DNA from 3 places in the Jejuibacter calystegiae genome. Region 3 is predicted to be linked to each of the others. Evidence: predicted binding sites of a transcription regulator. Region 3 holds the regulator's gene; each other region holds the start of a gene.

Region 1 (6,825 bases), 1.5 Mb from region 3:
AGCTACTGGAAGGTCTCTACGGTCATTACCTTTGGGCTTTCCGGGCTGCCGCTGGCGTTCACCATGGTTTCCGGTAAAGTGATGTTGTATCTGGCGGGGTATCTGATTACCGTGATTGCCGGTTTTCTGTTTACCTGGCTGATTGGCTTTAAAGATCCGGAGGAGTAACGATTGAGCGATAACGGACGTCGGGTGGTTTTTTTTGACCTGGATGGCACGCTGCACCAACAGGATATGTTTGGCTGTTATCTGCGCTGGCTGCTGCGTCGCCAGCCGTTGAACCTGCTACTGGTGATACCGCTGCTGCCGGTGGTGGCGCTGGGGCTGCTGATTCAGGGGCGCGCTACCCGCTGGCCCATGAGTCTGCTGCTGTGGGGCTGTACCTTTGGCCGCAGCGAACGTCGACTCCGGCAGCTCGAAGCCGATTTTGTCGCGGCGTTTCGGAGCAGGGTCACCGCTTTTCCGGTGGTTCAGCAGCGGCTGAATGACTATCTGGATAGCGCCGATGCCGATGTCTGGCTGATTACCGGCTCTCCCCAGCCGCTGGTGGAGCAGGTCTACGGCGATAGCCCGTGGCTGCCCCGGGTGAAGCTTATCGCCAGCCGTATGACCCGGCGTTGCGGCGGTCAGGTGCTGACCCTGCGCTGCCTGGGCCACGAAAAGGTGGCCCAACTGGAACAGCGGCTGGGCGTGCCGCTTCAGCTCTATAGCGGCTACAGCGACAGCAGCCAGGATAACCCGCTGCTGCGCTTCTGCGAGCACCGCTGGCGGGTCACGCCCCAGGGGCGACTGCAGCAACTGGAGTGAAGTCATCGCCCCGTGTATAATGCGCGCCCCATTAATCCGGAGGTCGCCGTGTCCGAACAGCCCATCGATCATGAATACTGGATGCGCCATGCGCTAACCCTGGCGCAGCGCGCCGGGGAAGAGGGCGAAGTGCCCGTCGGCGCGGTACTGGTCTGGCAAAATCAGGTGATTGGCGAAGGCTGGAATCGCCCTATTGGCCGTCACGATCCCACCGCGCACGCCGAAATTATGGCGCTGCGCCAGGGGGGGATGGTGCTGCAAAACTATCGTCTGCTGGATACCACGCTGTACGTAACCCTTGAGCCCTGCGTGATGTGCGCCGGGGCCATGGTGCATGGCCGGGTCAGCCATCTGGTGTATGGCGCCAGCGATGCCAAGACCGGCGCTGCGGGTTCGCTGATGGATGTGCTGGGCCACCCGGGAATGAATCACCGGGTACAGGTTAGCGGGGGGATTCTTGCGCCAGCGTGTTCGGCACTGTTGAGTGAATTTTTTCGCCAACGGCGAGCGCAAAAAAAGGCGCAAAGGGAAATGGACCGTAATCGGGGATAGCCACTTCGCCCGGGGTGACCGCCGGATACCCCTGGGCTAGTTGAGTGCTTTTCGCTTTTTGGCGCTCTTTCTCTCTCAGGTACCCTTCCAGACTCTGCTGGTAGCGGCGAATATTCTCCACATAGGCGTGGGCTTCGTGACCCCGGGCATAGCCGTAAGTGGTCTGAGTGTAGTAGCGCTTCTGGCTCAGTAGCGGCAATGTCTGCTTCACATCCGCCCAGCTGTCGGGATTCTTTTTCAGCTTTGCGGTCAGTGCCCGGGCGTCCAGCATATGGGCATAGCCCATGTTATAGGCTGCCAGCGCGTACCAGATGCGCTCCTCTTCCGGCACCGTTTCGGGCACCTTACTCATCATCTTCTGCAGATAGCTGGCGCCGCCGCGAATGCTCTGTTCGGCATCCAGCCGGTCTTCAACCCCCAGACTTTGCGCCGTATTGCGGGTCAGCATCATCATGCCGCGCACCCCGGTGGGGGAAGTGGCCAGCGCGTTCCAGTGCGACTCCTGATACGAAATGGCCGCCAGCAGGCGCCAGTCGATGCTTTGCGCATACTTTTCAAATAGCGGCTGCAGTTCCGGCAGCACGTTATCGATGGCGCGCAGGAAGCTGCGGGTGTCCACGTAGTCGAAGGTGCCGACGTGGCCCAGGTATTTCTCTTCCAGACGTGCCAGGGTGCCGTCACTGCAGATGTCGTTAAAGAAGTCGAGCAGCGCTGCAGACAGGCTGTCGTCATCGTCACGGGGAGAAAACCAGGTGACGGGCTGCTCTTCGGTGACGTCCAGCGCGACGGCCAGTTGCGGATGAATACGCTGAAACATGCTGATGGCGACGGAGTCGGCGATGGTGTAAGTGATATCGCCGTCCAGCACCTTGCGCAGTAGCTCATTGCTGCTCCGGCGTTCATCAACGTGCCAGCTCAGTTCGGGATACTGACCTTCGCGCAGCTTACGCAGTTCGCTCAGCGCCGCCAGACCGGGCGTCAGGGTCATCTGCTGCGCGGTGATCCCCTCCAGGCTCTTTGGTCTGAGGGTGCCCTTACGGTAGACCAGCTGTTGAGATACGGCGTAATAGGCCGGGCCAGCCTGGTAAGCCTGACGGCGATCGTTGTTATATACCAGCCCGGCCGCCAGAATATCCGCCTTACCGCTGTCCAGATCGTCGAACAGTTGATCGATGGTCGAACGCACTTTCACTTCCAGCTTCACCCCCAGATAGCGGGCAAACTGCTGCGCCAGCTCATAGTCCAGGCCGGTGATTTTATTTTTCTCGCGGTACCAGGTGAGCGGGGTGGCGATGGTACTAACGCGCAGCACTCCCCGACTCTGAATCTCAGCGAGACGGTTTTCAGCTTTGCCAAACCAGGGAACGGAGGGCCATAGCGCAATCGCCAACAACAGGGCGACCACCCCGACAAGCAGATAGTTAATCTTTAGTTTCTTCAATAAGTTAAGTCTCTGCGCTGTCTTAAGTCCTGGTTGGGAGCCAGGAAAATTTCATTATTATACGGGGCTATTGGAGCCGCATTTTGCTCAACAATGCGTGCGCTGGCAACCGCTTAGTGCGTTTTTTGACCATTTTACGTACAGCGTCACAGGAATTTTATTTCTGCGCAAACGGTTTCGTCGCCGCTGTGGATTCTCTATAATGACGCCCGTTTTCCCCTGGTGCCATCGATGGCGCCATACAGCCGCTTCGAAGACGAGAGATCTTATGATGGAAATTCTGCGTGGTTCGCCCGCCCTGTCAGCCTTCCGAATCAATAAATTGCTGGATCGTTTTAACGCGGCCCGGCTGCCGGTAACCGGCGTCTATGCCGAATATATGCACTTTGCTGACCTGGCGGCCCCCCTTGACGATGAGGCGCGCGCGCGGCTTGTGCGCCTGCTGGAATATGGCCCGACCCTGGCAAGCCATGCGCCTGGCGGTACGCTGCTGCTGGTGACGCCCCGTCCCGGTACGCTCTCCCCCTGGTCCTCTAAAGCCACCGACATTGCCCGCAACTGCGGTCTGAGCCAGGTGAAGCGCCTGGAGCGCGGCGTGGCCTGGTATCTGGAAGGGGAGTTGAGCCCCGCTCAGCGCGATGCGGCGGCGGCCCTGGTTCACGACAGAATGATGGAAAGCGTGTTTACCGCGCCTGAGCAGGCCGAATGCCTGTTCGCCCATCACAATCCGCGTCCGGTTCAGAGCGTCGATCTGCTCGGTCGCGGGCGCGAAGCGCTGATCGAAGCCAACGTTCGTCTGGGGCTGGCGCTGGCGGAAGACGAAATTGACTATCTGCAGCAGGCGTTTACCTCTCTGGGTCGCAATCCTAACGATATCGAACTCTATATGTTCGCTCAGGCGAACTCGGAACACTGTCGCCACAAGATCTTTAACGCCGACTGGATTATCGACGGGGAAACTCAGCCGAAGTCGCTGTTTAAGATGATTAAGAACACCTTCGAGCAGACGCCGGAGTACGTGCTCTCCGCCTATAAAGATAATGCCGCAGTGATGGAAGGCTCTGAGGTCGGGCGTTTCTACCCGCAGGACGCCGATGGTCGCTACCAGTATCATCAGGAGCCGACCCATATTCTGATGAAGGTCGAGACCCACAACCACCCGACCGCAATCTCCCCGTGGCCGGGCGCGGCCACCGGCTCCGGCGGTGAAATTCGCGATGAAGGTGCCACCGGGCGCGGCGCAAAACCCAAGGCGGGGATGGTCGGTTTCTCGGTTTCTAACCTGCGTATTCCCGGCTTCGAGCAGCCCTGGGAAGAGGATTTCGGCAAGCCGCAGCGCATCGTTTCGGCGCTGGACATCATGCTGGATGGCCCGCTCGGCGGCGCTGCCTTTAACAACGAATTTGGCCGCCCGGCCCTGAACGGTTACTTCCGTACCTACGAGGAGCGGGTGAGCAGCCACAACGGCGCCGAAGTGCGTGGTTATCATAAGCCCATAATGCTGGCGGGCGGTATCGGTAATATCCGCGCCGATCACGTCCAGAAAGGGGAGATCCCCCCGGGAGCGAAACTGATCGTGCTGGGCGGTCCGGCCATGAATATCGGTCTGGGCGGCGGTGCCGCTTCGTCAATGGATTCCGGTCAGTCCGACGCCGATCTCGACTTTGCCTCGGTACAGCGAGATAACCCGGAAATGGAGCGTCGCTGTCAGGAGGTGATCGACCGCTGCTGGCAGTTGGGGGATAACAACCCGATCCTGTTTATCCACGATGTGGGGGCGGGTGGACTTTCCAACGCCATGCCGGAACTGGTGAGCGACGGCGGGCGCGGCGGCCGTTTTGAGCTGCGGGATATCCTGAGCGACGAGCCGGGTATGAGCCCGCTGGAAGTCTGGTGCAACGAATCTCAGGAGCGCTATGTGCTGGCGGTGGCGCCGGAACGACTGGCGGATTTCGATGCCCTGTGCCGTCGCGAACGCGCGCCCTATGCAGTGATTGGCGAGGCGACAGAGGAAGAGCATCTGACCCTGAATGACAGCCACTTCGACAATCAGCCCATTGATATGCCGCTGGATGTTCTGCTTGGTAAAACCCCGAAAATGACCCGCGACGTGGCCAGCCAGCAGGCTCAGGGCCAGGCGCTGGATCGCACCGGTATCGATCTCATTGATGCGGTGAAAAGGGTATTGCATCTGCCTGCGGTGGCTGAAAAGACCTTTCTGATCACCATTGGCGACCGTACCGTCACCGGTATGGTGGCCCGGGATCAGATGGTCGGCCCCTGGCAGATCCCGGTGGCTGACTGCGCGGTGACCACCGCCAGCCTGGACAGCTATCACGGCGAAGCCATGTCCATGGGCGAGCGCGCGCCGGTTGCGCTGCTGGATTTTGCCGCCTCCGCCCGTCTGGCGGTGGGCGAGGCGCTGACCAATATCGCCGCGGCGCAGATTGGCTCCCTCACGCGGGTGAAGCTTTCCGCTAACTGGATGGCCGCGGCGGGCCACCCCGGTGAAGATGCCGGTCTGTACCAGGCGGTGAAAGCGGTGGGCGAAGAACTGTGTCCGGCGCTGGGGCTGACCATTCCGGTGGGTAAGGATTCAATGTCGATGAAAACCCGCTGGCAGGAAGGCAGTGAAGCGCGTGAAGTGACGTCGCCGCTGTCGCTGGTGATTAGCGCCTTTGCCCGGGTAGAGGACGCCCGTCGTACCGCCACGCCGCAGCTCAGCACCGAAGAGAATGCCCTGTTGCTGATCGATCTGGGCCAGGGCCGTAATGCCCTTGGCGCCACCGCGCTGGCCCAGGTTTATCGCCAGTTGGGCGACAGCACCGCTGACGTTCGCTGTCCTGAGCAGCTAAAAGGCTTCTTCGACGCTATCCAGGCGCTGCTGGCCCGCGGTTCGCTGCTGGCTTACCACGATCGCGGCGACGGCGGCCTGCTGGTCACTCTGGCGGAGATGGCCTTCGCCGGTCATTGCGGTCTGGATGTGGATATTGCCGCCCTGGGCGACGATCGCCTGGCGGCGCTGTTTAACGAAGAGCTGGGCGCTGTGATCCAGGTTGCGGCCGATGAGCGCGAAAGCGTGGAAGCGCTGCTGGCGTCCCACGGTCTGGCAGCATGCACCCATTATTTGGGCCAGGCGAGCGTCGGAGATGACTTTATCGTTCGCGCCGGGAGCGAAACGGTGTATCGCGAGAGCCGCAATCAGTTACGTCAGTGGTGGGCGGAAACCACCTGGCAGATGCAGCGCCTGCGCGACAACCCGGCCTGCGCCGATGAAGAGCACGCGGCGAAGGGCGATAATAGCGATCCGGGGCTGAACGTCGCCCTGAGCTTCGATATGGATGAGGATATCGCGGCACCCTTTATCGCCACCGGCGCGCGCCCGAAAGTGGCGGTGCTGCGCGAACAGGGGGTCAACTCTCATGTCGAGATGGCGGCGGCATTCCATCGCGCCGGTTTTGACGCCGTGGACGTGCATATGAGCGATCTGATTGCCGGACGTCACGATCTGGGCGATTTCCATACCCTGGTCGCCTGCGGCGGCTTCTCTTACGGCGACGTACTGGGAGCCGGCGAAGGCTGGGCGAAATCGATTCTGTTCAACGAGCCGGTTCGCGAAGCGTTCCGCGGCTTCTTCCTGCGCCCGGATACCCTGGCTCTGGGGGTCTGTAACGGCTGCCAGATGCTCTCTAACCTGCGGGAGCTGATTCCGGGTAGCGACCTGTGGCCGCGCTTTGTGCGTAACCAGTCCGAGCGCTTTGAGGCGCGGTTCAGTCTGGTTGAGGTGGCGGAAAGCGCCTCGCTGCTGATGGAAGGCATGGCCGGTTCCCGTATGCCGATCGCCGTTTCCCACGGCGAAGGTCGGGTGGAGCCGCGCGTCGGCGCGCCGCTGAGCGAACTGGAAAGCCGGGGACTGGTGGCGCTGCGCTATGTCGATAACTTCGGAAAGGTGACCGAGCGCTATCCGGCTAACCCGAACGGTTCAGCGAATGGCATTACGGCGGTAACCAGTGAAGACGGGCGCG
Region 2 (6,825 bases), 1.8 Mb from region 3:
TGTGCTCTCGAACGGGCATGGTTCCATGCTGATCTACAGCCTGCTGCACCTCACCGGCTACGATCTGCCGATGTCCGAACTGCAGAACTTCCGTCAGCTGCATTCGAAAACGCCGGGCCACCCGGAAGTCGGTTACACGCCGGGCGTTGAAACCACCACCGGTCCGCTGGGGCAGGGGATTGCCAACGCGGTGGGTATGGCGATTGCCGAAAAAACCATGGCGGCGCAGTTTAACCGTCCGGGCCACGATATTGTCGATCATCATACCTATACCTTCCTGGGCGATGGCTGCATGATGGAAGGGATCTCCCACGAAGTGTGCTCGCTGGCGGGTACCCTGAAGCTGGGCAAACTGGTCGCTTTCTACGACGATAACGGTATCTCCATTGATGGCGAAGTGGATGGCTGGTTTACCGACGATACCGCGAAGCGCTTCGAAGCTTACGGCTGGCACGTGGTTCGTGGCGTTGATGGTCACGACGCTGACGCTATTAAAGCCGCCATTGAAGAAGCGCGTGGCGTCACTGACAAGCCTTCTCTGCTGATGTGCAAAACCATTATCGGTTTTGGCTCGCCGAACAAGGCCGGTTCTCATGACTCCCACGGTGCGCCGCTGGGCGATGCCGAAGTTGCCGCTACCCGCGAAGCGCTTGGCTGGAAGTATGAGCCGTTTGTGATTCCTCAGGATATCTACGCGCAGTGGGACGCCAAAGAGGCGGGCCTTGCGAAAGAGCATGCCTGGAATGAGAAATTTGCCGCCTATGCGAAAGCTTTCCCGCAGGAAGCCGCAGAATTTACCCGCCGTATGAAGGGCGAAATGCCGGCCGACTTTGCGGAAAAAGCGCAGTCTTTCGTCGAGAAACTGCAGGCTGAGCCGGCGAAAATCGCCAGCCGTAAAGCTTCCCAGAACGCTATCGAAGCTTTCGGTCCCTGGCTGCCTGAATTCCTGGGCGGCTCCGCCGACCTGGCGCCGTCTAACCTGACGCTGTGGTCCGGCTCTAAAGCGCTGAATGAAGATCCGGCGGGTAACTATATCCACTACGGCGTGCGTGAATTCGGTATGACCGCTATCGCCAACGGTATCGCGCTGCACGGCGGTTTCCTGCCGTACACCTCTACCTTCCTGATGTTCGTTGAATATGCCCGTAACGCGGTGCGTATGGCGGCACTGATGAAGCAGCGCCACGTGATGGTGTACACCCATGACTCTATCGGTCTGGGCGAAGATGGCCCGACTCACCAGCCGGTTGAGCAGCTCTCTTCCCTGCGTCTGACGCCGAATATGAGCACCTGGCGCCCCTGTGATCAGGTGGAATCTGCCATTGCCTGGAAATATGGCGTTGAGCGTCACGACGGTCCGACCGCGCTGATCCTCTCCCGCCAGAACCTGGCGCAGCAGGAGCGTAGCGCTCAGCAGCTGGCGGACGTTGCTCGCGGCGGTTATGTGCTGAAAGATTGCGCAGGCCAGCCGCAGCTGATTCTGATCGCCACCGGCTCTGAAGTTGAGCTGGCCGTGGCTGCCTGGGATCGCCTGACGGCGGAAGGGGTGCAGGCGCGCGTGGTTTCCATGCCGTCCACCGACGCTTTCGACAAGCAGGATGCCGCTTATCGTGAATCGGTACTGCCGAAAGCCGTTAGCGCTCGTGTGGCTATCGAAGCTGGTATCGCCGACTACTGGTTCAAGTATGTGGGTCTGAACGGCGATATCGTGGGTATGACCACCTTTGGTGAGTCTGCTCCGGCAGAGAAACTGTTCGAAGAGTTTGGCTTCACCGTGGATAACGTGGTTAACAAAGCGAAAGCGCTGCTGTAACCCCATTATCGGGTATTGATGAAAGGCTCCCGGTGGGAGCCTTTTTTCGTTGGCTTCCTTCCAGTGACGTTATTTTGTGACGCACATCAAGTTATTTTCCCGGTACCGCACCCAGGGCGTTCCTTTTAGCGGCCGTTTCGCTTATTCTAGCTGAAGCGTTTCAGTTGTTTCGTTTCAGTAGAAAAAATGCTCGACAAACGACCAAACAGTCACCCTTTGGGCATGCAAAGATTCCTTAAGGCATCACGCTGGATTACTCTGTCAGCCGTTTTGGTGGGAATCTGGCAGGAGAGATATGACCGTACGCATCGCGATTAATGGCTTTGGCCGCATCGGACGCAATGTGGTTCGCGCCCTCTACGAATCCGGGCGCCGCGCGGAGATTGCCGTGGTGGCTATCAACGAACTGGCGGATTCCGCCGGGATGGCGCATCTGCTTAAGTACGATACCAGCCACGGGCGCTTCGGTTGGGACGTTCGTCAGGAGCGTGACCAACTGTGGATTGGCGATGACGTTGTGCGCCTGCTGCATTTGCGCGAACCCGAACGGCTTCCCTGGCGCGATCTGGGTATTGATGTGGTGTTGGACTGCACCGGCGTGTACGGCAGCAGGGCCGATGCCGAATTGCATCTCGCCGCAGGTGCGAAGAAGGTGCTGTTCTCTCATCCCGGAGGGAATGACCTGGACGCTACCGTGGTTTACGGGGTGAATCATCAGGCGCTCAGGGCGGAAGATCGTATGGTGTCCAACGCCTCCTGCACCACCAATTGCATTATCCCGGTGATTAAGCTGCTGGAAGATGCCTGGGGCATTGAGTCCGGAACGGTAACCACGATTCACTCCGCGATGCACGATCAGCAGGTTATCGATGCATATCACCCGGATCTGCGGCGTACCCGGGCGGCCAGCCAGTCTATTATTCCGGTTGATACCCGGCTGGCGGCGGGCATTACCCGTATCTTTCCGCAGTTTTGCGACCGCTTTGAAGCGATAGCGGTCAGGGTGCCAACCATCAACGTAACTGCCATCGATCTGAGCGTTACGCTGCGCCAGGCGGTGACGGTTGAACAGGTTAACCTGTTGCTGCAAAAAGCGGCACAGGGGGTATTTCATGGTATAGTTGACTATACGGAATTACCGTTGGTCTCGACAGATTTTAACCACGATCCGCACAGTGCCATCGTTGATGGCACCCAGACGCGGGTCAGCGGTGGGCACCTGGTCAAAACCCTGGTCTGGTGCGACAACGAATGGGGCTTTGCTAACCGAATGCTCGACACAACGTTAGCGATGGCCGCCACTGGTTTCAGGTAAGGCGCGGTTTGCGCCTGCAAAACTTTAAGAATCAACGAGAGGATTCACCATGTCTGTAATTAAGATGACCGATCTGGATCTGGCTGGTAAACGCGTGCTAATCCGTGCGGATCTGAACGTGCCGGTTAAAGATGGGAAAGTGACAAGCGATGCCCGTATCCGTGCCTCCCTGCCCACCATCGAACTGGCTCTGAAGCAGGGCGCAAAAGTGATGGTCACTTCCCACCTGGGTCGTCCGACCGAAGGCGAGTACAACGAAGAATTCTCTCTGCTGCCGGTAGTTAACTACCTGAAAGACAAGCTCTCTAATCCGGTTCGTCTGGCGAAAGATTACCTGGACGGCGTTGAAATCGACGCTGGCGAACTGGTGGTGCTGGAAAACGTTCGCTTCAACAAGGGCGAAAAGAAAGACGACGAAGCCCTGTCTAAGAAATATGCCGCACTGTGCGACGTGTTCGTGATGGACGCTTTCGGTACTGCGCACCGCGCCCAGGCTTCCACCCACGGTGTGGGCAAGTTCGCCGACGTTGCCTGTGCTGGCCCGCTGCTGGCTGCCGAGCTGGACGCGCTGGGTAAAGCGCTGAAAGAGCCGGCTCGCCCGATGGTTGCCATCGTTGGCGGTTCCAAAGTTTCTACCAAACTGACCGTGCTGGACTCGCTGTCTAAAATCGCTGACCAGCTGATCGTGGGCGGCGGTATCGCTAATACCTTTGTTGCCGCACAGGGCCACAACGTGGGTAAATCCCTGTACGAAGCTGACCTGGTAGATGAAGCCAAACGCCTGCTGGGCACCTGCGATATCCCGGTTCCGACCGACGTACGTGTGGCAACCGAGTTTTCTGAAACTGCGCCTGCAACCCTGAAGTCGGTAACCGACATTAAAGATGATGAGCAGATTCTGGATCTGGGCGATGTTTCCGCTGAAAAACTGGCGGAAATCCTGAAAAACGCTAAAACCATTCTGTGGAATGGCCCGGTTGGCGTATTCGAATTCCCGAACTTCCGCAAAGGCACCGAGATTGTTGCCAACGCTATCGCTGACAGCGAAGGCTTCTCCATCGCAGGCGGCGGCGATACCCTGGCCGCCATCGATCTGTTCGGCATCGCCGATAAGATCTCCTACATCTCCACTGGCGGTGGCGCATTCCTGGAGTTCGTGGAAGGCAAAGTACTGCCGGCAGTCGCCATGCTCGAAGAGCGTGCTAAGCAGTAATGCATCTTCAGGCGGGAAAATCCCGCCTGTTTTTCAATGACATCCAGGCAGATTTCACTCAGGTGAAAGACGACGGATGAAAGGCCGAGAAGATACAGGACAACGTAACATGTCAAAAATTTTTGATTTCGTAAAACCTGGCGTGATCACTGGCGATGACGTACAGAAGGTGTTCCAGGTAGCAAAAGAGAACAATTTTGCTCTGCCGGCAGTTAACTGCGTGGGTACTGACTCTATCAACGCCGTGCTGGAAACCGCTGCGAAAGTAAAATCGCCGGTTATCGTCCAGTTCTCTAACGGCGGTGCGGCTTTTATCGCGGGTAAAGGCGTTAAGACCGACGTTCCTCAGGGCGCGGCCATTATGGGCGCTATCTCTGGCGCGCATCACGTGCACCAGATGGCTGAACACTACGGCGTGCCGGTTATCCTGCACACCGACCACTGCGCCAAGAAACTGCTGCCGTGGATCGATGGCCTGCTGGACGCCGGTGAGAAGCACTTTGCCGCGACCGGTAAACCGCTGTTCTCTTCCCACATGATCGACCTGTCTGAAGAGTCTCTGGAGGAGAACATCGAGATCTGCTCTAAATATCTGCAGCGTATGTCCAAAATGGGCATGACCCTGGAGATCGAACTGGGCTGCACCGGCGGTGAAGAAGATGGCGTGGACAACAGCCATATGGACGAATCCGCGCTGTACACCCAGCCGGAAGACGTGGACTACGCGTACACCAAGCTGAACGCCATCAGCCCGCGTTTCACCATCGCCGCTTCCTTCGGTAACGTACACGGCGTTTACAAGCCGGGTAACGTTAAGCTGACTCCGACCATTCTGCGCGACTCTCAGGACTATGTTTCCAAAAAACATAACCTGCCGCACAACAGCCTGAACTTCGTGTTCCACGGTGGTTCCGGCTCTACTGCTGCTGAGATTGAAGAGTCTGTAGGCTACGGTGTTATCAAAATGAACATCGATACCGACACCCAGTGGGCAACCTGGGAAGGTATTCTGAACTACTACAAAGAAAACGAAGCCTATCTGCAGGGCCAGTTGGGTAACCCGAAAGGCGCAGATCAGCCGAACAAGAAGTACTACGATCCGCGCGTATGGCTGCGTGCCGGCCAGCAGTCCATGGTGACTCGCCTGGAAAAAGCGTTTAAAGAGCTGAACGCTATCGACGTACTCTAAATCAGCGCGTAACGCACTGTTGACAGGGCCTGCTGCAAGCGGGCCCTTTTTTTGTTTTTATTCTCCTCTTGTGGTTGCCTGCTTCTCCCCTGGTATAATCCCCCTCCTTTGCTTACCCTTTAAGGGGATTGCTTCGGCGAAGCGAGTTTAAACCATAACGATATTAAGGATTTATGGATGGAAGACATTAACGTCATTGGCGGCATTGAAAATGCCGGTAACTGGGTCGTGCGCAATCAGGCGCTGCTAATTGGCTACGCGGTTAATATTGCCGCCGCTATCGCTATCATCATCATCGGTATGATCGTGGCCCGCATGGTGTCTAATGCGGTCAATAAAGTCATGCTGTCCCGTAAGATAGACTCCACCGTGGCGGATTTCCTTTCCGCACTGGTACGCTATGGGATTATCGCCTTTACGCTGATCGCCGCCCTGGGGCGGGTTGGGGTACAGACCGCTTCGGTGATTGCAGTACTGGGTGCTGCCGGTCTGGCCGTGGGGCTGGCGCTGCAGGGCTCGCTCTCTAACCTGGCGGCTGGCGTATTGCTGGTTACTTTCCGCCCGTTCCGCACCGGCGAATTCGTCGATATCAGCGGCCAGTCCGGCACCGTGCTGAACGTGCAGATTTTCTCTACTACCATCCGCACCCTGGATGGCAAAATAGTGGTGATTCCAAACGGCAATATTATCAGCGGCAATATCGTGAACTATTCACGCGAGCCGGTACGCCGTAACGAATTTATTATTCAGGTCTCTTACGATGCCGATATTGATGAGGTAAAACGCCTGCTCAATGAGCTTATCCAGGCTGACGATCGCATGCTGAAGGATCATGATATCGTGGTGCGTCTGAATGAACTGAGTGCCTCTTCGGTCAACTTTGTGGTGCGTGCCTGGAGTCGCAGCAGCGAACTGATGCCGGTTTACTGGGATTTCCTGGAAAACGTGAAGCGCACCTTTGATGCCAACGGCATCAGCTTCCCGTATCCGCAGATGGATGTTCATCTGAATCAGGTGAAGCCTGCGGAAAAAGCATAATTTTTATGGCCGGCCAGTGCGCCGGCTTTTTTATCCCCTCCTGTATTAGCCCATCTTATCGTTGATTAAAATTATCCATTTCCTCTAATAATTCTGCGGTATTACACTCTGCCGACAATGATAAAGAGTGGAGTTGTATTGCTATGTTATCCTGGTATTTTCAGGGGCTTATATTAGGTTCAGCCATGATTTTGCCATTGGGACCGCAAAATGCGCTGGTGCTGAACCAGGGCATTCGCCGCCAGTATCACCTGATG
Region 3 (6,825 bases):
GAACAGACCGCTCAACTGTTTTGTGAAATTGTTAACCGCTGGAAGCGACTGGGCGGCTGGCCGTTACCTCAGGTCGAAAGCAACGAGGCCTGATCCCTGGACGTAAAAAAGGCGGTTCATCATGAACCGCCTTTTTGATCGACAACAGAATCAATTATTCCGCGTCTGACTCTTCCGGTTTGTGCTTTGCCGCAGCCTCTTTGATCAGCGTCTGCAGTTCGCCAGCCTGATACATCTGAATGATGATATCGCAACCGCCAACCAGTTCACCTTCCACCCACAGTTGCGGGAACGTCGGCCAGTTAGCATATTTCGGCAGCTCGGCGCGAATCTCCGGATTCTGCAAAATATCCACGTAGGCAAAACGCTCGCCGCAGGCGGCCAGCGCCTGTACAGCCTGAGCGGAGAACCCACAGCTGGGTAATTTCGGTGACCCCTTCATGTACAGCAGGATGGGATTCTCGTTAATCTGACGCTCAATTTTTTCGATAGTGGTGCTCATTGTCATGCTTCCTCAAGCTTTTTACGGCGTTAGCCTTACATTGTAGCCACTCACGGGCAACGGTAAAATACCCACTTTCACAGGGTTATCCCCATCGGGCCACGCGGGGGGTAAAGCTGCATGCAGAATAACACTTTAGCCGGGTCGTCGTGAACCGCCTCAGAGCTGCGTCCAGCCTGTTTTGGCGTAAAAACGTTCGCTTTGCTTCCATCGTCACGTCTGGAAACAAAAAAGCGGCTTCCCGCATGAGGTTTCTGTGGATTAGAATCCTCTGACTCCCGAAGCCGACGCCGCCCGGCGCCGCACTAACCATCGTTCAGGAAGTTAACGAGTGGCCCGAAACAGAAAATTTGCGCTTACCGTTTGCGCGCTGTTCCTGAGCAGCGCCCTGGTGCCCCATGCCCTGGCGGCAGGACACAGCCACCAGACGACCGAGCACAAGGCCCGCGCCCATAAATCCGGCGCCAGCCATAAAACGGTACTGCGCACCAGCAAACGCCACACCGGCGCCCGCAGCAAAAAACGCCCGACGCAGCGTAAAACCCGGCCCCATCATACCGGCACTACCTCAATTGCCAGCGCCCATAAGGACAGAATCGAAAAAGCCCGCAAAGTGGCGATGAATAAATTAATGAATCAGCTCGGTAAACCCTATCACTGGGGTGGAAGCTCACCGCGTACCGGCTTCGACTGTAGCGGTCTGATCTGGTATGCCTACAAAGATTTAGTCAATATTCGTATCCCCCGTACCGCCAACGGCATGTACCATCTGCGCGATGCAGCACCAGTGAACCGCAGCGAGCTACAGCGCGGCGACCTGGTCTTCTTCCGTATTCGCGGTCGCGGCACCGCCGATCACGTCGGGGTCTATGTGGGCAACGGTAAGTTTATCCAGTCCCCGCGTACCGGGCGCGACATCCAGATAACCTCTCTGAGTGATAACTACTGGCAGCGCCACTACGTTGGCGCCCGTCGGGTGATGACGCCAGACACTCTGCGCTAACGCCCCCCACTGACAAGGGGGCGTCGCTGTGGTTATTCGGCATCCGCCGCCAGCGTCTGCTGCGGCGATTTGCGCGATGAGAACAGCACCAGCAGCAGCCCCAGCGCGGCGATAATGCCCCCCATGACCGGCACAAAGCTATATCCCAGGCCACCGGAGATCACCGCCCCGCCCGCCGCAGCCCCCAGCGCATTACCAAGGTTAAAGGCGCCGATATTGACCGACGACGAGAGTCCCGGCGCCTCATGGGCCACTCGCATCACCCGCATCTGCAGTGGCGGAACCACGGCGAAGGTCGCGGCCCCCCAGACCACCATGGCGATGGCGGCACCGACTTCACTACGCGCCAGCCAGGGGATCGTGACCATAATCACGGTCAGCAGCAGTAAAAACCCTTTCAGGGTGCCGTTGACCGAGCGATCGGCAAAACGGCCGCCAAGATAGTTGCCCAGTGAAAAACCCAGCCCAACCAGCACCAGCATACCGGTAATAAAATCCGGCGAAGCATGAGTCACCCGCTGCAACACTGGCGAAATATAGGTATAAAGCGTAAACATCGCCCCCGCCCCCAGAACCGTGGTCAGCAACGCCATCAGTACCTGAGGGCGCATCAGTACCCCCAGCTCGCGCTTCACGTCCGGACGATCGCCCGCGCCGCCCGCAGGCAGCGACAGCCACAGACTTAACATCGCCACCACGCCAAGACCGGCGGTGGCCAGGAAGGACATACGCCAGCCAATGGCGCTACCCAGCCAGGTTGCCGCTGGCACGCCGCCGATATTGGCGATGGTCAGCCCCATAAACATGGTGGCGACCGCGCTGGCCTGCTTCTCTTTGGGGACCAGACTCGCCGCCACCACCGAACCCAGCCCGAAGAAGGCACCATGGTTAAGGCTGGTGATAATCCGGGAGGCCAGAAGCCAGCCATAGCTGGGCGCCAGCGCCGACAGCACATTACCGACAATAAAGATTCCCATCAGAAACAGCAGCGCACTGCGTCTGGCACGATGTGACAGCAGCAGCGTCATCAACGGCGCTCCCACCATAACGCCAATCGCATAAGCGCTGATCAGCATACCGGCCACGGGGATGGAGACGCCCACCCCATCGGCGATAACAGGCAGCAGCCCCATGGGCGAAAATTCTGTTGTTCCTATACCAAATGCCCCAATGGCCAGCGCCAGTAAGGGGAAATTAAATTTCATTGTTATTTCTCCGGTAAATTCGGGAGACAGCTTCCACCAGGGCGGAACTCACTGCTGCCGGAAATCGTCAGGCGGAGAATAATGACAGTCTGCGGAGGAAAGTTAAAGACGTGTTAAAAGCAAAAGGCTGTTGCGCAAATAGCAATAATAGAAAGGCCCGGATACGCAACGACGCGCATCCGGGTCGGGGATTAATGCAGTACGGCAGTCAGTGCGCCGCACACAATCACGCCGAGCGCGATAATAGTGGTGACCAGCGAGTATTTCAGTTCGGTACTCATGATTTTCTCCTGTGCTTTTTTCCATATTAGCGTAATGACTGATTCATTTTCCCACAAACGCCCCTGAAAATCCTGTATCAAGTGGCCCTGAATGCAGATTTCCTCTTCCACTTTTAGCAAAGATAGGACAAAATCCCCGGCTAACGTGTTTTTACGCCGTCCGGTAATGCCCTCCTCCCGTCCAGTGTCGCTTCCCCGACATACCTGCAACCTGAAAAGTTGCGCCCCGGGATAAGTCCAGGCAAACGATTAACCGGCCGGTATTCAAGGAGACCAGGAAATGGCCGGGAGTGACGACTGATGGCAACAATCAAAGATGTGGCAAAGCGGGCAAACGTCTCCACCACTACGGTGTCGCATGTTATCAATAAAACCCGCTTTGTCGCGGAAGAGACCCGTAATGCGGTATGGGCCGCCATCAAAGAGCTGCACTACTCGCCCAGCGCCGTAGCCCGCAGCCTGAAAGTGAATCACACTAAAACCATCGGGCTGCTGGCCACCAGCAGTGAGGCCCCCTACTTTGCGGAAATTATCGAAGCCATAGAGAAAAGCTGCTTTGATAAGGGCTATACCCTGGTGCTGGGCAACGCCTGGAACAATCAGGAGAAACAGCGCGCCTACCTGTCGATGATGGCTCAGAAACGCGTCGACGGCCTGCTGGTAATGTGCTCGGAATATCCGGAACCGCTGCTGGCGATGCTCGAAGAGTACCGCCATATCCCGATGGTGGTCATGGACTGGGGCGAAGCGAAAGCTGATTTCACCGACTCGGTCATCGATAACGCCTTCGAAGGCGGCTATATGGCGGGACGCTACCTGATTGAACGCGGCCATCGTGATATCGGCGCGATTCCCGGCTCTCCGCACCGCAATACCGGCGCAGGCCGCCTGGCAGGCTTTAAGAAGGCGCTGGAAGAAGCGCGCATCAAACTGAATGAAAAGTGGGTGGTGCAGGGCGACTTCGAGCCGGAATCCGGCTACCGCGCCATGCAGCAGATTCTGTCTGTCCCCCAGCGCCCCACGGCAGTATTCTGCGGCGGCGATGTGATGGCGATGGGCGCCCTGTGTGCCGCCGACGAAATGGGGCTGCGGGTGCCCCAGGATATTTCGATTATCGGCTACGATAACGTGCGCAACTCCCGCTACTTTACCCCGGCGCTGACCACCATCCACCAGCCCAAGGACTCACTGGGGGAGACCGCCTTTAATATGCTGATTGACCGTATCGTCAATAAGCGCGAACAGTCCCGCACCCTGGAGGTTCACCCGCGCCTGATTGAGCGCCGCTCGGTGGCCGATGGCCCGTTCCGCGACTATCGCCGCTAAGTACCACTATCGCCGCCAGGCACAGGGGAGCCCGCTCAACCGGGCTCCTTCAGCCACTCCGCATTCAGCGTTTCGCTATCCCCCAGATAATCCAGCAGCCAGCCCAGCACCGGTGAGTCTTCGTTCTGGCGCCAGCTCAGACAGCAGGCGGCATCCGGAAAGCGATTCTCCAGAGCCAGCGCTACCCACTGACCGCTTTTTATCCGCGGTTGCGCAACGTGGGCTGGTACCATGCCGACACAGAGCCCGGCATCCAGGCACTCTCTTGCCGTCTCCCAGTCCGGCACCACCATGCGCCGCTGGTTATCCAGCAGCCAGGTCGTACGCTTGGGTAGTGAGCGCGAGGTATCTTCCAGGACCAGCGACGGCCAGCGTCGCAGTCGTTCATCATCCAGCGCCCCCTCCGCTACCGCCAGCGGATGACCGGACGCCACCACGCAATGCCAGCGCAGCATCCCCATATCCCGAAAGGCGTAACGGCCACCAACCGGTACTGCCCGGGTGGCGCCGATCGCCAGCTCTACGCGCCCGTCCTCCAGCGCGTCCCATACGCCGTTAAACACTTCACGAGAAACCCGCAGCTCCACATCGGGGAAATGGCGGTAGAAATCCAGCACCAGTTGGCGGGTACGCGCCGGTTTAACGATGTTATCCACGGCGATGGAGAGCTGCCCGCGCCAGCCGTTGGCAATCTGCTGGCAGCGCTGACGGGTGGAGAGCATTTTTTTGATAACCTCCCGTCCTTCGCGCAGAAAAAAGGCCCCGGCCTCCGTCAGTTCGACATCTCGATGGCGGCGCACGAACAGCGGAACCGCCAGCCACGCCTCTAACTGACGTACCGTATAACTGACCGCCGAAGGCACCCGGTGCAGCTCCTGGGCTGCCGAACTAAAGCTGCCGTTGCGGGCAACAGCATCCACCACTTCCAGTGAGTATTCCGACCACATATCTGCCTGCAAAAAATTTGAATGCAACAGGCAAATATTAGCGTTTCACAAGCGATGATGCACTCCTTACACTGCGCCCATTCCCTGCATCACCCAAAAAAGATCTTAGAGAGAAATCATGCAACCTGGAAAAGGATTTATGGTCTGGCTAGCCGGTCTGAGCGTTATCGGCTTTCTGGCCACCGATATGTATTTGCCGGCGTTTTCCGCCATGCAGCAGAGTCTGAACACCAGCCCCGGCGCTATTAGCGCCAGTCTGAGCCTGTTTCTGGCCGGTTTCGCGCTGGCGCAGCTGATCTGGGGACCGCTGTCGGACCGTTTTGGCCGCCGTCCGATACTACTGGCGGGGCTGGCGCTGTTCGCCCTCGGCTGTCTGGGAATGATGTGGGTCAAGAGCGCGACCATGATGTTGGCACTGCGCTTTATTCAGGCGGTTGGGGTCTGTGCCGCCACCGTAAGCTGGCAGGCGCTGGTCGCCGATCGCTATCCCGGCCCGCAGGCAAAACGGGTTTTCGCCACTATTATGCCACTGGTCGCGCTTTCGCCAGCGCTGGCGCCTCTGCTGGGTAGCTGGCTGCTGGTGCATTTCGAATGGCAGGCCATCTTCCTCGCACTGTTTATCATTACCCTACTACTGATGGTTCCCGCATTGCGTATGGCGCCGCAGCGTCCCAAACCGCACAGCGAGGTGGCGAAAACCGGGTTCCTGATGCTGCTGCGCAGCCGCAGCTATCGCGGCAACGTCATGATCTATGCCGCCTGCTCCGCCAGCTTCTTTGCCTGGCTGACCGGCTCGCCGTTCCTGCTACGCGAGCTGGGCTACGGGCCAGGCGCCACCGGCCTGAGCTACGTCCCTCAAACCATCGCCTTTCTGATTGGTGGTTACGGCTGTCGCAGCGCCCTGTCGCGCTGGGGTGGCGAACTGCTGCTGCCCTGGCTACTGGGCCTCTATGCCCTGAGCGTACTGGCAACCTGGGGCGTGGCGCTTTCCGGCCACGCAACCCTGACCCTGTTGCTGATCCCCTTCTGCCTGATGGCGCTCGTGAACGGTGCTATCTATCCCATCGTCGTTTCGGCGGCCCTGCTGCCTTTTCCGGGAGATGCCGGTCGCGCCGCCGCGCTGCAAAATACCCTGCAGCTCGGTCTGTGCTTTCTGGCCAGTCTGCTGGTCTCCTGGGGCGTTGAACAACCGCTGCTCACCACCACCGGAGTGATGATGGGAACCGTGGTGCTGGCGCTGGCAGGTTACCTGATGCAGCGCGTTTCGCATCAGCAATGGCACCCCTCACGCCAGGTAAAATAACGGGCTGGATAATGAGAATCGCCTCTAATTAGGGCGCTAACAATTTTTTATTGAATCACTTTTATCAGAGGCATATACTGAAAAACAGCTCTGGATAAATACCATAAATATTATGTATTAACGGGAGCACCCTGCCCCCGTTTTCTCTTGTTTGAGGGTCTTACAAGGAAGACTTCTCCTTTCTTTATTCACGTCGGTTATCAGACGCTCGGATTTTCCGTGAGAATTCTCACAAGGCCAAAATAGCGACTACGCTTT

What was found. The regulator PurR, encoded in region 3, represses purine synthesis genes. The targets are predictions, from matches to a motif close to CANGCAAACGTTTGCNTG.
Region 1: the regulator PurR is predicted to act here: its motif matches at 2,965-2,982, upstream of purL (phosphoribosylformylglycinamidine synthase).
Region 2: the regulator PurR is predicted to act here: its motif matches at 2,072-2,089, upstream of epd (erythrose-4-phosphate dehydrogenase).

What each region holds. Positions count from the first base shown of each region.
Region 1 is NZ_CP040428.1:5,027,559-5,034,383, reverse strand. It holds gene FEM41_RS23625 (PTS transporter subunit EIIC) at 1-168, shown strand, start outside; gene yfhb (phosphatidylglycerophosphatase C) at 172-807, shown strand; gene tadA (tRNA adenosine(34) deaminase TadA) at 889-1,359, shown strand; gene mltF (membrane-bound lytic murein transglycosylase MltF) at 1,250-2,800, opposite strand; gene purL (phosphoribosylformylglycinamidine synthase) at 3,069-6,825, shown strand, end outside.
Region 2 is NZ_CP040428.1:208,608-215,432, reverse strand. It holds gene tkt (transketolase) at 1-1,813, shown strand, start outside; gene epd (erythrose-4-phosphate dehydrogenase) at 2,109-3,128, shown strand; gene pgk (phosphoglycerate kinase) at 3,178-4,341, shown strand; gene fbaA (class II fructose-bisphosphate aldolase) at 4,451-5,530, shown strand; gene mscS (small-conductance mechanosensitive channel MscS) at 5,708-6,568, shown strand; gene argO (arginine exporter ArgO) at 6,712-6,825, shown strand, end outside.
Region 3 is NZ_CP040428.1:3,561,424-3,568,248, reverse strand. It holds gene rnt (ribonuclease T) at 1-93, shown strand, start outside; gene FEM41_RS16450 (Grx4 family monothiol glutaredoxin) at 155-502, opposite strand; gene FEM41_RS16445 (C40 family peptidase) at 834-1,505, shown strand; gene FEM41_RS16440 (MFS transporter) at 1,538-2,710, opposite strand; gene cydH (cytochrome bd-I oxidase subunit CydH) at 2,902-2,991, opposite strand; gene purR (HTH-type transcriptional repressor PurR) at 3,292-4,317, shown strand; gene punR (DNA-binding transcriptional activator PunR) at 4,353-5,264, opposite strand; gene punC (purine nucleoside transporter PunC) at 5,383-6,567, shown strand.